Regions from separate parts of the Actinophytocola sp. genome, predicted to be linked through region 1. Evidence: riboswitches for the same ligand, from Rfam matches in the RefSeq annotation. Region 1 holds a riboswitch; the other holds the start of a gene.

Region 1 (7,090 bases):
CTCGACCCAGTACGGGTGGCGCTTGCCGGTCGTCGCGTCGAGCAGCACGACGGGCGCGTCCTCGCGCAACGAGGCGCCGATGTCGGTGATCGGCGCGGCGCCGGTCTTGACGAGGTCGATCCCGGGCACCCGCGCGATCACCATCGAGCCGGGCGAGAAGCCGTCGTTGCGGTTCCACTCGGTCGGGTCGATCGGCACGCCGGAGGCGTTGTGCGGCATCATCTCCGGCGCGAAGTCGACCCGGCGGCCGGTCGGCATGGACTCGTCGGGCACGGTGTAGTAGTCGTTCGGGAACGGCAGCAGGCACACGTCCGGGTCGATCGGGTCGCACTCCGTGGCCGCCCTCGGGTTCGCCGGCGCCGGTGGTGACGCGGCCGTGGCCGCGGGCACCACGCCGAGCGCGACGACGAACATACCGACCAATGCGGGCACCGTCGACCGCTTCATGTGTGGCCTCTCCCCGAATCCGTGAACGAGCCACCGCCGAACGTGGCACACGCCGCGCCGGGCCGCTAGATCCGAAAGGTCTAGGTCCTGGCACACACCCGGACGCCACCCACTGCCGAACGGGGCAACATGTTGGTCCGACCGGACCGCGCCGCGCTGCGCGGCCGGCCCGGGTGTTTGGATTACCGGGACACGAGGAGGTGCGATGCCCAACCTCTTGCTCGGTCCGCTGCTGCGGCACGTGGACACCACCTCGGCGACCGTGTGGGTCGAGACCGACCGTCCGTGCACGGTCGAGGTCGCGGGCCGCTCGGCGCAGACGTTCCAGGTGGCCGGGCACCACTACGCGCTCGTCGTGGTCACCGGCCTGGAGCCCGCCACCTGCACGCCCTACGAGGTCCGGCTGGACGGGGAGAAGGAGTGGCCGCTGCCGGACAGCGACATGCCGCCCAGCCAGATCCGCACGTTCCCGGACGGCGGCGACCCCAGGTTCCTCATGATGTTCGGCTCGTGCCGGATGCCCGAATCCGACGACCCGGCCGAACGGCGCCGCATCGGCCCGGACGCACTCGCCGCGTACGCCTCCCGGATGCACGCCGAGGACGAGCGCGACTGGCCGGACTCGCTGTTCCTCGTCGGCGACCAGGTCTACGCCGACGAGACCACCAAGGCGACCCAGGAGTGGATGAGCCGCCGGCGCAGCCTCGACCAGCCGCCCGGTACCGAGGTGACCGACTTCGAGGAGTACACCCGGCTCTACCACGAGTCCTGGAGCTCGCCGCTGGTCCGCTGGCTGATGTCGACGGTGCCCACGTCGATGATCTTCGACGACCACGACGTGCGCGACGACTGGAACACCTCGCAGACCTGGCGGGACGAGAAGGAGAAGACGAGCTGGTGGCGGACCAGGGAACGCGGCGCGCTCGCCAGCTACTGGATCTACCAGCACATCGGCAACCTCAGCCCCGCCGACCTCGAGGCCGAGGAGATCTACGGCAAGGTCATCGAGCTCGGCCGGGACGGCGACGCCGCGAACATCCTGCACGAGTTCGCCGACCGCGCGCGCCAGGAGACCAACGGGCGCAAGGGAACCCGGTGGAGCTACCGGCGCGACTTCGGCAACGTGCGGCTGCTCGTGATCGACACGCGGTCCGGCCGCATCCTGTCCGGGGGCGCCCGGTCGATGGTCAGCGACGGCGAGTTCGACTGGATCGAGGAGCACGCCGACGGCGACTACGACCACCTGCTGATCGGCTCGTCGCTGCCGTGGCTCATGCCGCACGCGATCAGCCACATCCAGTCGATGAACGAGGTCGCCTGCCGCCGCCCGGGCTGGCGCGGCTGGCTGGCCGAGACGCTGCGGCAGACCGCCGACCTCGAGCACTGGCCGTCGTTCCGCGCGTCGTCGGACCGGCTGGCCAGGCTGATCCTGCGCATCGCGAAGGGCGACGTGGCCACCGTGTGCGTGCTCTCCGGCGACGTGCACCACGTCTACGCCGCGCGCGCCACGTTCCCGGAGCGGGTGCGGGCCGCGGTGTTCCAGCTGACCTGCTCGCCGGTGCACAACCAGGTCCCGGCGCTGATGCGGCCGCTGTTCACGATCGCGTGGTGGCGCCCGGTGGCCGCGATCTGGCGCTGGCTGGCGCACCGCTCGCCGCACATCGACCCCATGCCGGTCGAGTGGACCAAGGTGTCCGGCCCGTACTACGGCAACGCGATAGCGACCCTGCGCACCACGGGCCGCAGCGCGGAGGTGGTGGTGGAGCGTGCGGAGGCCACCGCCGACGGCCCACCCCGGCTGACGCCGGTGACGACCGTGCCGCTGACGGACGACTGACGCGCCAGGAAGGACGCCTTCCAGACGTTGAACGCCAGCATGGCGTCCTTCCTGGCGGTACTCCGTTCGGCCTACATCGGTGGTGGCTTCTCGAACACAGTTGATCACGTTACGTTGCAATCTCATGGAGCGACGGAGCTTTCTCAAGGTCTCGGTGGCCGGCGCCGCGGCGGCGGCCTTCGGCGGAGCGTCCTGGTCCAACGCCTTCTCGGCGAACGCCGCTCCTGGTGACGGGCCCTACGGACCGCTGCTCCCGGCCGACGGGAACGGCCTGGCGCTTCCGCATGGCTTCACCGGACGGGTCATCGCACGCAGCCTCGAGACGGTGGCCGACACCAGCTACCGCTGGCACATGGCACCGGACGGCGGCGCGTGCTTCGCCGACGGGGACGGCTGGATCTACGTGTCCAACAGCGAGGTGCCGTTCATCGGCGGCGCCGGCGCGGTCCGGTTCGGCCCCGATGGGTCCATTGTGGACGCGTACCGCATTCTCGACGGCACCGACGTGAACTGCGCCGGCGGCAAGACCCCGTGGAACACGTGGCTGTCCTGCGAGGAGGTCGACAAGGGCGAGGTCTACGAGACCGACCCGTTCGGCGTCAACGACGCGATCGTGCGGCCGGCCATGGGCCGGTTCAAGCACGAGGCGTGTGCGGTCGACCCCGACCGGCAGGTGATCTACCTGACCGAGGACGTCGGGGACGGCGGCTTCTACCGGTTCACCCCGGCGACGTGGCCGGCCCTCTCCGCCGGCACGCTGGAGATCATGGTGGGCCCGGCGGACCAGACGAGCGGCGCGGTCACCTGGGCGCAGGTGCCCGACCCGTCGGCCGACGACGAGGACACCCGCCACCAGGTCGAGGGCTCGAAGCCGTTCGACGGCGGGGAGGGCTGCTTCTACGCGAACGGCACCTGCTGGTTCACGACCAAGGGCGACAACCGGGTGTGGGCCTACGACGCCGCCGCGAGCACGATCAGCCTGACCTACGACGACGACACCCCGCTGTCCGGAGTGGACAACGTGACGGGTGCGTCGAGTGGCGACCTGTTCGTCGCCGAGGACGGCGACAACATGGAGATCTGCGTCATCACGCCGGACGGCGTGGTGGCGCCGTTCGTGCGGGTGGAGGGCCACGACGAGTCGGAGATCACCGGCCCGGCGTTCAGCCCGGACGGCACGCGGCTGTACTTCTCCTCCCAGCGCGGCACCGGCGGCGAGGTGATCAGTCCCGGCATGACGTTCGAGGTGACCGGCCCGTTCCGGAGCTGACTCCTATTCCGGCGGCGTACCGATCGCCTCGATGACGCCGTCGATCTCCTCCGCGAGGCTGACGTCCGACGCCGTGACGCCGCCCGCGGAGTGGGTCGAGCAGCGGAACGTGAGCGTCCGCCAGCGGATGTCGATGTCCGGGTGGTGGTTGTCGTTCTCGGCGATCTCGGCCACCCGGTTCACCACCTGGATCGCCTGTGGAAAGCTCGCCAGCTCGACCGTGCGCGTGAACGCCCCGTCGTCCATGCGCCAGCCGTTGAGGCGGCCGAGGGCCTTTCCCTTGTCTTCGTCACTGAGCAGCTCGGGCATGTGTACATGGTGACGCCTGGCGGCCGGGGACGCACCGGTAGGCTGGACCCGTCCCACGGGAGTCCGGTGCCGCCGGGCTGAGAGGAGGGCGCGAAGCCCTCGACCGTCGAACCTGATCCGGGTCATGCCGGCGCAGGGAGGAGGCTCGACATGCGAAAGATCCCCGTCGCCCTGGTGGCGGTCGCGCTGACGGCGACCGGTTGCACGCTCGGCGACGACTCCGGTTCCGACTCCGGTGCGGAGAACGGCACGAGCGTCGTACTAGTCACGCACGACTCGTTCGCGGCCCCGCAGGAGCTGCTCGACGAGTTCGCGAAGGACTCGGGCATCACGATCGACGTGCGGAAGGTCGGTGACGCGGGCGCGCTGACCAACCAGCTGGTGCTCACGAAGGACGAGCCCATCGGCGACCTCGCGTACGGCGTGGACAACACGTTCGCGTCCCGCGCGCTCGACGAGGACGTGTTCGCCGCGTACCGCGCCCCCGACGCGGAGAAGGGCCCGCAGCGTTACCAGATCGACGACTCCGGCCGGCTGACCGCGGTCGACGTCGGCGACGTGTGCGTCAACATCGACCCGGCGGCGTTCGCCGCGAAGGGCCTGCCGGAGCCGAAAACCTACGCCGACCTGACCAGGAGCGAGTACCGCGACATGCTCGTGGTCTCCGACCCGGCCACGTCCTCGCCGGGCCTGGCCTTCCTGCTGGGCACGATCGCCGAGCTCGGCGACGGCTGGCGGGAGTACTGGGTGGCACTCAAGGGCGTCGGCATGAAGGTGGTCAGCGGCTGGGAGGAGGCCTACACCCAGGAGTTCTCCGGCTCGTCCGGGCAGGGCCCGCGCCCGATCGTGGTGTCCTACGCGTCCTCGCCGTCCGCGGAGATCGGCGACGACGGCAAGCCGCGGACGAAGGCGCTGCTCGACACCTGCTTCCGCCAGGTCGAGTACGCCGGCGTGCTGGCGGGCGCGAAGGACGCCGACTCGGCGAAGAAGGTGCTGGACTTCCTGCTCTCCGAGAAGTTCCAGGCCGCGGTGCCCGAGCAGATGTACGTCTACCCCGCGCGCGAGGGCGTCCAGCTGCCGGAGGCGTGGCAGCGGGCGGCCCCGCAGCCGGAGGCGGCCGCGACCCTGCCGCCGGCCGAGATCCAGCAGAACCGGGAGCGGTGGATCGACGAGTGGCGCACGCTCGTCCAGGGCTAGTGCGGTGGCCGGGAACACTGGCGGGCCCACCGGCGGATCCAGGTTTCCGCTGGCAAGGCGCCGACTCGGCCGCGTACTGGGTGTACTCGGCCGGATCGGCAACGCCGCCGGGCCGAAGCTGGGCCGTCGAGAGGCTCGGCGAGCGTTTCCGGCCACCGCACTGGCGCCCGAAGCGGGTCGACGGGCGGCACGATCCCGCCCGGGGCTGGCTCCCGCGCTGGTCGCACTGGTACCGCTGGGTTTCCTCGCGGTGTTCTTCGTGTGGCCGGTGGCGGCGATCCTTCGGCTCGGCCTGGGCGAGGGCGGTGTGCTCTCGGTCCTGGCGCGGGCCGACACGTGGCAGCTGGTCGCGTTCACCGTCGGGCAGGCGGCCGCGTCGACCGCGGTGGCGCTGGTCGCCGGGCTGCCGGTGGCGTTCCTGCTGGCCCGGACCTCGTTGCCGGGCCTGGGTTTCGTGCGCGTCGTGATCCTGGTGCCGTTCGTGCTGCCGACGGTCGTGGTGGGCCTGGCGTTCCGCACGCTGCTGCCGGACGGCGAGGTGGCCGCGATCGTGCTGGCGAACAGCTTCTTCAACGTCGCGGTGGTCGCGCGGACGGTCGCCGGGCTCTGGTCGCATCTTGACCGGCGCGTGTCCGACGCGGCGCGGTCGCTGGGCGCGTCGCCGTTGCGGGCGTTCACGTCGGTCACCCTGCCCGCGCTGGCACCGGCGATCGGTTCGGCCGCGGCGGTCGTCTTCCTGTTCTGCGCCACCAGTTTCGGGGTGGTGCTGATCCTGGGCGGGGCACGGTTGCGGACGCTGGAGACGGAGATCTACCTGCGGACGGTGGAGCTGCTGGACCTGTCCGGCGCGGCGGCGCTCTCGCTGCTGCAGCTGCTGGCCGTGGTGGCCGCGCTGACCGTCGGGGCGATCGCCCGGCGCCGCCGGGAGACCGCGCTGCGCCTGCGCGCCCCGGCGGCGGTGGCCCGCCAGCCGGCCGGCACGGAATGGGCCGTCGTCGGGTGCGCGCTCGTGGTGCTCGCGTTGCTGCTGCTGCCGATCGTCGTGCTGGTGGCCCGCTCCCTGTCCGGTGGGCTGGCGGGCTACCGGGCGTTGACCGGCACCGGGTACGCGGGGTCGCTACAGCTGTCCGGAGTGGACGCCGCGCTGAACTCGGTGCGCGCCGCGACCGACGCGACCCTGCTCGCGGTCACCCTCGGCACGATGGCGAGCGCGGTGCTGGTGTCGCTGTCCCGGAGCCGGGTACGGCACGGCGTCGTGGAGGCGATGGACACCGCGTTGATGCTGCCGCTGGGCGTGTCCGCGGTGACGGTCGGCTTCGGTTACCTGGTGACGCTGGACGCGTTGCCGGGCGACCTGCGGACGTCGGCCGCGCTGGTGCCGCTGGCGCAGGCGCTGGTGGTGACACCGCTGGTGATCCGGCTGCTGTTGCCGGTGCTGCGCTCGATCGACTCGCGCCTGCGGCAGGCGGCGGCGTCGCTGGGCGCGTCGCCGTGGCGGGTGTGGCGGGAGGTCGACGTGCCGCTCGCGGGCCGGTCGCTGCTGACCGCGTTCGCCTTCGGCTACGTGGTGGCGCTGGGCGAGTTCGGCGCGACGAGCTTCCTGGCGCGCCCGGACACGGCGACACTGCCGGTCGCGATCGTGCGGCTGCTGTCCCGGCCGGGCGAGCTGAACAACCAGATGGCGTACGCGGCGTGCACGTCGCTGATCCTGGTGACGGTCGCCGCGGTGGCGGTCGTCGAGTCGGTGCGGGTGCCGGGCCGCGCGCCGGTCGGGGAGTTCTGATGAGCGGAGCTTGCGCAGCGAACCACTCAACAGCGAGCGGAGCTTGCGCAGCGAACCATCAAGCACAGGGCGAGCGGGAGCGGTTCTTCGCCGAGGCCAACGGCGGCTTCGAGGTCGATCGCGATGACCGGCCCGCTGTCGCCGGGCCGTCGCACAGCTTTCTGCTCAGCGTCCTCGACGCGGGCGGCGGCGAGTTGCTCGGCGGCGTCAGCTGGCACGCGGTCGACTACGGTGGCACGCTCGGCTG
Region 2 (7,090 bases), on a different contig from region 1:
CGGACGGCAGCTCGGCGGCGATCTCGAGACCGATGGTGCCCTGGCCGGCGATGACGTCCGGGTGGTCGAACGGCGGGACCAGCGTCGCGCCGCGCTCGGTGACCAGCCGCTCGGCCACGATCTCCCGGTCGGTGATCGCCGCGACGACCACCTCCGCGCCATGCGACCGGGTGGCCTCGATCTTCACCGCCGGCGTGTTCTCCGGCACCACGATCGTCGCCGGCAGGCCGAACCGCTTCGCCACGTAGGCAACCGCCTGCGCATGGTTGCCGCTGGAGTAGGCGACCACCCCGCGTGGCCGCGCGGACTCCGGAATCCGAGCCATGGCATTGGCCGCGCCGCGGATCTTGAACGCGCCGATCGGCTGCAGGTTCTCCGGCTTGAGCCATAATGGACGGTCGGCATCCGCCCAGTCGCACGGCAGCAGCGGGGTGCGTACCGCGGTATCCACGATCCGCTCGGCAGCCGCGGCGATCTCCTCGACGGTCACCAGGTCCATCCCACGAGTATGCACTGTCCATAGTGGACTGTGTTGCTGCTCACCACGAGCCAACCCGGGGAGCAAACCGCCCGTCCTCGTCGTTGGGGAACGGTGGAAGTGGCGACCAGGCAAGGGATCATGAGCGAGAAGTCCGACACCGACAGCATCCGGTTCACCCAGGTCCTGGCCGGGGCCATGGCCGCGGTCACGGCGGCGGTGCTCGGCTCGACCATGGGCGTCGCGGGCACGGTGGTCGGGGCCGGGCTCGCGAGCGTCATCACCACCGTGGGCGGCGCGCTCTACCTGCGATCCATCCAGCGCACCAAGCAGAGCGTGCGCACCGTGCGGAACCTGGTGGTCACACGCGCCGGCCCGACCCGCGTCACGCTGGTCGAGGAGAAGGCCGAACCCGAGCCCGAAGCGCCGGCCGCCGCGGGAGCGGCGCCCGACCACGAGGCCGAGACCCTGACAGAGAATGAAGAGGAAGCCGGGGAGGACGAGAGCGACCAGCCACCGGCGCGGCGCCGGCTGCGCTGGCCGGCCCTGATCGCCGCGAGTGTGCTGGCGTTCGTGGTCGGCATGCTGGTGGTCACCGGCGTCGAGTGGGTGCGCGGCGAGCCGCTGTCCGGGGGGAACGGAACGACCGTCGGCGGCATCGTCCGGCAGCAGCCGGACGAGGGCGGCGTACGTGATGACGCGCCGGCGCCCACCCGTGAGTCGACGACGCCGCCGGCCACCGAGACGGTCACGGTCACGCCGCCACCGGCCGGCGAGGGCGAGGAGCCGACCGATCCGCCGAGCGAGCCGGGTGAGCCGAGCGAGCCCGGGACGAGTCCGCCGAGCACCACGACCGGCGCCGAGCCGACCGGTTCGGTGCCGGTGCCGGTGCCGCCGACCGGTCAGTCGGGCTGACTGTTAGTAGCGCGGCGGAGGACACAATGGCAATTGTTGTCCCCGAACGGCCGATATCCGAAAACAGCTTCGAGAAATAGTTTCATTATCGTCATCCGTCCCGGATGGCGAAAAAACCAGATCCCTCTTGCCCCGGGAGCGGATCTATCCCTTGCCGCTTTCGGGTTCCCTGCTACCCAAGTCGAGGGAGAACCGATGAAACGCAATTCTCTCCTGCGCTGGGCGGGCGCGGGCCTGCTCGCCGTCGGCGTGGCACTCTCCATGGCCGCACCGGCGACGGCCGGAGCGGACACCTCCGCCCGCACCGTGGCGGACCTGTCCGTCGCCCAGGTCAAGCTGGACAAGGCGGCCGCGACCCGGCCGGGCTCAGTGACCGGATGGTACGTCGACAAGGCGAGCAGATCGCTCGTCGTCGAAGTGCACGGATCGGACGCGGCCGTCTCGGACTGGGCGTCCACGCTCGGTGCGGGCGCCGTCATGATCAAACACGTGCCGCAAGCCTACGAGCCGATGTGGAACATCATCGGTGGCCAGGCGATCCGGACCAGTTCCGGCTCCCGGTGCTCGGCGGGCTTCAACGCCCGGACCAGCTCCGCCCGGTACGTGATCACGGCCGGCCACTGCACCGATCTCGGCGGCACCTGGTCGGGCCCCGGCGGCACGATCGGCCGCGTCGCGGGCTCGTCGTTCCCGGGGAACGACTACGGCGCGATCCACGTGGCGTCGTCCTCCGCGGTGTCGACCCCGCGCGTCGACCGGTACTCCGCCGGCAGCGACGTGACCGTCACCGGCGCCGCCTCGGCGTTCGGGGGCATGGCCGTGTGCCGTTCCGGCTCGACGACGGGCTGGCACTGCGGCAGCGTCACCGCCACGAACCAGACGGTGTGCTACGCACAGGGCTGCGTGTTCCAGATGATCCGCACGAACGTGTGCGCGGAGCCGGGTGACTCCGGCGGCTCGCTCGTGACCAACCCCGGCTCGGGCTCGCGCGTGCGGGCGGTCGGCCTGACCTCCGGCGGCTCCGGCAACTGCCGCACCGGTGGCACGACGTTCTTCCAGCCGATCACCGAACCACTGAGCGTGTGGCGCCTGACCCTGTACACGGGCTGAGCCACACCCTCGAGGGCACCGCACTCGTGCCCGCGGCGGACGGGCCGAACCCTGCCGGCTCGTCCGCCGCCCATGTCCCGCCTCCCCGCGCGTACCGGGTCAGCCGCCGGTCAGCGCCGAGCTCAGGCGGGAGGCGGCGGTCTGGGGGTCCGCCGCCTCCGTGACGGCGCGGACCACGACGACCCGCGTGGCGCCCGCCGCCAGCACCCGCGGCAGCCGGGCCTCGTCGATGCCGCCGATCGCGAACCACGGGCGGTCCGGGCCGGCCGCCGCGGTCGTCCGGACCAGGTCCAGGCCCGGTGCCGGGCGGCCCGGCTTCGTCGGCGTCGGCCAGCACGGGCCGGTGCAGAAGTAGTCGACGCCCGGCTCCGCGGCGGCCGCGGCGGCCTGTCCCCGGTCGTGCGTCGACCGGCCGATGACGATCTCGTCGCCGACGATTCGGCGGGCCCACGGCACGGGCAGGTCGTCCTGGCCGAGGTGGAGGATGTCCGCCCCGGCCGCGAGTGCGACGTCCGCCCGGTCGTTCACCGAAAGCAGCGCGCCGTGCCGCGCGCAGATCTCCGCCAGCGTCGCCAGCGCGGCCAGCTCGTCGCGCGCCTCGAGCCCCTTCTCCCGCAGCTGCACCACGTCCACGCCGCCGGCGAGCGCGGCGTCCGCGAACTCCGCCAGGTCCGGCCGCAGCCCCGTGCACAGGTACAGCCGCGCGTCCGCGAGCCGGCGGCGGACGCGGGTTCCGTCGAGTCCAGGCACGGCTCAACGCTAACCGGTGCGCTACCGTGGAGGGTGGTCCGCACGGGAGTCCGGAGGCACCGGGCTGAGAGGGGATCCGCCGATCCCGACCGTCGAACCTGACCCGGATCATGCCGGCGCAGGGAGCGTGAGATGCCGTGAGTGAGATCGTCCGCGAGATCGTCGTCGTCGGGGGCGGCGTCATCGGGCTGTCCGTCGCGTGGCGCCTGGCCGTCTCGCACGAGGTCACCGTCGTCGATCCGGCGCCCGCGCGGGGCGCGTCGTGGGTCGCCGGCGGCATGCTCGCGCCGGTCACCGAGTCCTGGCCGGGTGAGGAGGCCCTGCTCGACCTGGGCGCTGCCTCGCTCGACCGCTGGCCGGAGTTCGCCGCGCGGCTCGACGTCCCGCTGCTGACCGGTGGCACGGTCGTGGCCGCGGTCGACGCCGCGGACGCCGCGCAGCTGGACGTCCTCGCCGAGCACCTCGCCTCGCTGGGCCGCGCGGTCGACCGGCTGACCGGGCGAGAGCTGCGCGAGCGCGAGCCGGCCGCCGGCCCCGGTGTCCGAAGTGGACTGATGGTGCCCGGTGACCTCGCGGTGGACAACCGGGAGCTGTTGCGCCGCCTGGAGTCCGCGGCCCGGCGGGCGGGTGTCCGGTTCGACCGGCGGCGCGCGCTGGGTGTCGAGTCGGGGGCGGTCCTCCTCGACGGCGGCGTGCTGGAGACCGGCACGGCGGTGATCGCGGCCGGCGCGTGGAGTGCCGCGCTGCATCCGGCGCTGGACACGCTGGTGCGCCCGGTGAAGGGGGAGATCCTGCGGCTGCGCGAGCGGGCGGGTGCGCTGCCGCTGACCCGCACGCTGCGGGCGCTGGTCGAGTCACGCCCGGTGTACCTGGTGCCCCGCGCGGGCGGGGAGGTCGTCCTCGGCGCCACGCAGTACGAGGCCGGCTTCGACACGGAGGTCACCGTCGGCGGCGTGCGCGACCTGCTCGCCGACGCCGAGCGGGTCGTGCCGGGCATCGCCGAGTACGGGTTGACCGAGGCCGCCGCCGGGCTGCGGGCCGGCAGCCGGGACAACCTCCCGCTGGTCGGCCCACTGGAGCCGGGCGTGCTGGTCGCCGCCGGCCACCACCGCAACGGGCTGCTGCTCGCCCCGATCACCGCGGACGCGGTGTACGCCATGGTCGCCGGTGAACAGCCGCCGGCACCGGCGCGGGCGGCGGACCCGGCCCGACACGTCCCGACGAGGAGGTGACCGCTTTGCGGGTTCGAGTCAACGGTGCCACGCGGGAGATCGCCGACGGTGCCACGGTCGCCGACCTGCTGGCCGCGCTGGACCGGCCCGCCACGGGCATCGCGGTCGCGGTGAACGGCGAGGTGTGCACGCGTGCCCGCCACGACCGGACCGTGCTGCCCGCGGACGCGGACGTCGAGATCCTCACGGCCGTCCAAGGAGGTTGACGTGGACGATCCACTGGTCATCGCGGGTCGCGAGTACTCCTCGCGGCTGATCACCGGCACCGGCGGGGCGACGAACCTGGCGGTGCTAGAGCGCGCGCTGATCGCGTCCGGCACGGAGCTGACGACCGTGTCCATCCGCCGCGTCGACGCCGCCGGCGGCACCGGGGTGCTGGACCTGTTGCGGCGCCTGGGCATCGACCCGCTGCCGAACACGGCGGGCTGCCGGACCGCGGCCGAGGCCGTGCTCACCGCGCGGCTGGCCCGCGAGGCGCTGGGCACGGACTGGGTCAAGCTCGAGGTCGTCGCCGACGATCGCACGCTGCTGCCCGACCCGGTGGAGCTGCTCGACGCGGCGACGACCCTGGTCGCCGACGGCTTCACGGTCCTGCCGTACACGAACGACGACCCGGTGCTGGCACTTCGCCTGGAGGAGGCCGGCTGCGCCGCGGTGATGCCGCTGGGTTCCCCGATCGGGACCGGGCTGGGGATCCGCAACCCGCACAACATCGGGCTGATCGTCGCGCGCGCCGGCCTCCCGGTGATCCTGGACGCCGGCATCGGCACGGCGTCGGACGCGGCGCTGGCGATGGAGCTGGGCTGCGCCGGCGTCCTGCTGGCGACCTCGGTGACCCGCGCGAAGGACCCGGAGAAGATGGCCGCCGCCATGCGCCACGCGGTCGCCGCCGGCCGGTTGGCGAGGCAGGCCGGCCGGGTGCCCCAACGGTTCTGGGCCGAGGCTTCGAGCCCACCCCGCTGACGCGCGCCGGTCCTCAGCGACGCCGGAGCCGGTCACGCAACCGCAGCAGCGACCCGGCTCCCAGGTGCGCGGCCGCGATCGAGGCCGGCACCAGCGGCAACGCCGCCGCGGGCAGCGGGGCCGGGGGCACGCCGGCCTCCCGCAGCCGGCGCGACGACCACCACCAGAACGGGGCCACCACCGTCACCGCGGTGACCAGGCCCGGCGTGTAAGTACGGGTCAGGGCCGCGGACAGCACGTGGGGAACGGAGTGCGCACCGAACCCGTACAGGACGGCCTGGTACATGCGGCTTCGGCCGTCCGTGCGCGCGCCGCGGGCCGCCGCCGTCGCCATGAGGCAGGCCATCAGTCCCATCGCGACCGCCACGTGCTCGCCGCGGCCGAGGTCGTCCGGGCGCCGCGTCACGGCGGTCGGCAGCCTCCCGTCGAGGTGCCGCCGGACCCGCCTGACCCACGCCGGCATCGTGGCGAGCTCCTCCGCGTCGTGGATCACCCACGCCGCGAAGAGCCCCCACGTCGCGGCCTTGCCGAGCTCCAGCTGGGCAGCCATCGCCACCTCCTCCGGTGGGGTCGGGCTTCGCGAGTCTCGCGGAGTCCGGCCAGCTCCGCCAGCTCCGCTCGCTGGGCGGCGAGCTCCGAGCGCAGGAACGCGAGCTCGGCCATCAGCTCCGCGTGGTGGTCGCGTTCCTCCTTCTCCTCCTTCGCCGCCGCGGCCTCGCTCACCTGGCGTTCCATCGCGTTGACGATGACCGCGATCAGGAGGTTCAGCACGATGAACCCGGTGACCACGATGTAGCCGACGAAGAACATCCAGCTCAGCGGGCGCGCGTCGAGCACCACGTCCGTCACCGGGGGCCAGCCCTCGATCAGTACCCGGAACATCGTCAGCAGTGCCACGCCCAGGCTGCCGAACTCCTCCGGCGCCACCGTGCCGAACATCTGCACGGCCGCGACCGCCGACGTGTACAGCACGAGCATCAGCAGCAGGAGGATCGACACGAGCCCCGGCACCGCGGTGAACAGCGAGTTCACCACTCGGCGCATGGACGGGATCACCGAGATCAGCCGGAACGTCCGCAGGATCCGCACGGTCCGCAGCATCAGCAGCGTCCCCGACGCCGGCACGATCGACAGGGCGATCACGATTAGGTCGAACCAGTTCCACCCCCCGCGGAAGAACGACCGCCCGTACGCGGTGACCTTGATGGCGATCTCGACCACGAAGATCGCCACCACGGTGACCTCGATCGACACCAGCAGCGGGTCCAGCGACGCCGACACGGACCGCGCCGTCCGCAGGCCGATCGCGATCGCGTTGACCACCAGCACGCCGACGATCAGCCGGCTGAACCACGGCGCGTCGGCCAGCGCCCGGGCACGCGACCTCACGACCGCTCCCCGTGCGGGGCCGCGACCTCGTCCCGCGACGCCCGCGCCCGCGCCGGGCTCGCCACCGGCGTGCGAGCCGGCCGCGGGGTGGGCGTGGCGGCACGCACGGTCACGTCCGTTCCGGGGCCTGGCCCGAGGCGGCCCGCAGCTCGGCGACCTCCGCGCGCAGCGCCCGCAGCTCGTCGAGGATCAGCCGGTCCGACGCCGCCTGGTCGGCCGCGTGCCGGTCCTCGGCCTCCACCAGGTCCTCGGT

Evidence for each region. Region 1 has a riboswitch for thiamine pyrophosphate ahead of ACRDTB_RS25725 (thiamine ABC transporter substrate-binding protein). Riboswitches for the same ligand answer to the same signal wherever they lie in the genome.
Region 2: it holds a riboswitch for thiamine pyrophosphate, as region 1 does, so the genes downstream of both, thiO (glycine oxidase ThiO) here and ACRDTB_RS25725 (thiamine ABC transporter substrate-binding protein) in region 1, are expected to answer to the same signal.

The regions. Positions count from the first base shown of each region.
Region 1 is NZ_JBOHGB010000096.1:15,014-22,103, reverse strand. Features, by position in the region: gene ACRDTB_RS25745 (hypothetical protein) at 1-447, opposite strand, end outside; gene ACRDTB_RS25740 (alkaline phosphatase D family protein) at 653-2,284, shown strand; gene ACRDTB_RS25735 (alkaline phosphatase PhoX) at 2,409-3,554, shown strand; gene ACRDTB_RS25730 (4a-hydroxytetrahydrobiopterin dehydratase) at 3,558-3,863, opposite strand; TPP riboswitch at 3,909-4,020, shown strand; gene ACRDTB_RS25725 (thiamine ABC transporter substrate-binding protein) at 4,014-5,060, shown strand; gene ACRDTB_RS25720 (ABC transporter permease) at 5,287-6,843, shown strand; gene ACRDTB_RS25715 (GNAT family N-acetyltransferase) at 6,843-7,090, shown strand, end outside.
Region 2 is NZ_JBOHGB010000039.1:35,751-42,840, forward strand. Features, by position in the region: gene ACRDTB_RS15445 (threonine ammonia-lyase) at 1-499, opposite strand, end outside; gene ACRDTB_RS15450 (hypothetical protein) at 620-1,393, shown strand; gene ACRDTB_RS15455 (S1 family peptidase) at 1,589-2,503, shown strand; gene thiE (thiamine phosphate synthase) at 2,603-3,253, opposite strand; TPP riboswitch at 3,286-3,395, shown strand; gene thiO (glycine oxidase ThiO) at 3,391-4,485, shown strand; gene thiS (sulfur carrier protein ThiS) at 4,482-4,691, shown strand; gene ACRDTB_RS15475 (thiazole synthase) at 4,693-5,448, shown strand; gene ACRDTB_RS15480 (HXXEE domain-containing protein) at 5,462-5,998, opposite strand; gene ACRDTB_RS15485 (ion transporter) at 5,938-6,837, opposite strand; gene ACRDTB_RS15490 (ion transporter) at 6,947-7,090, opposite strand, start outside.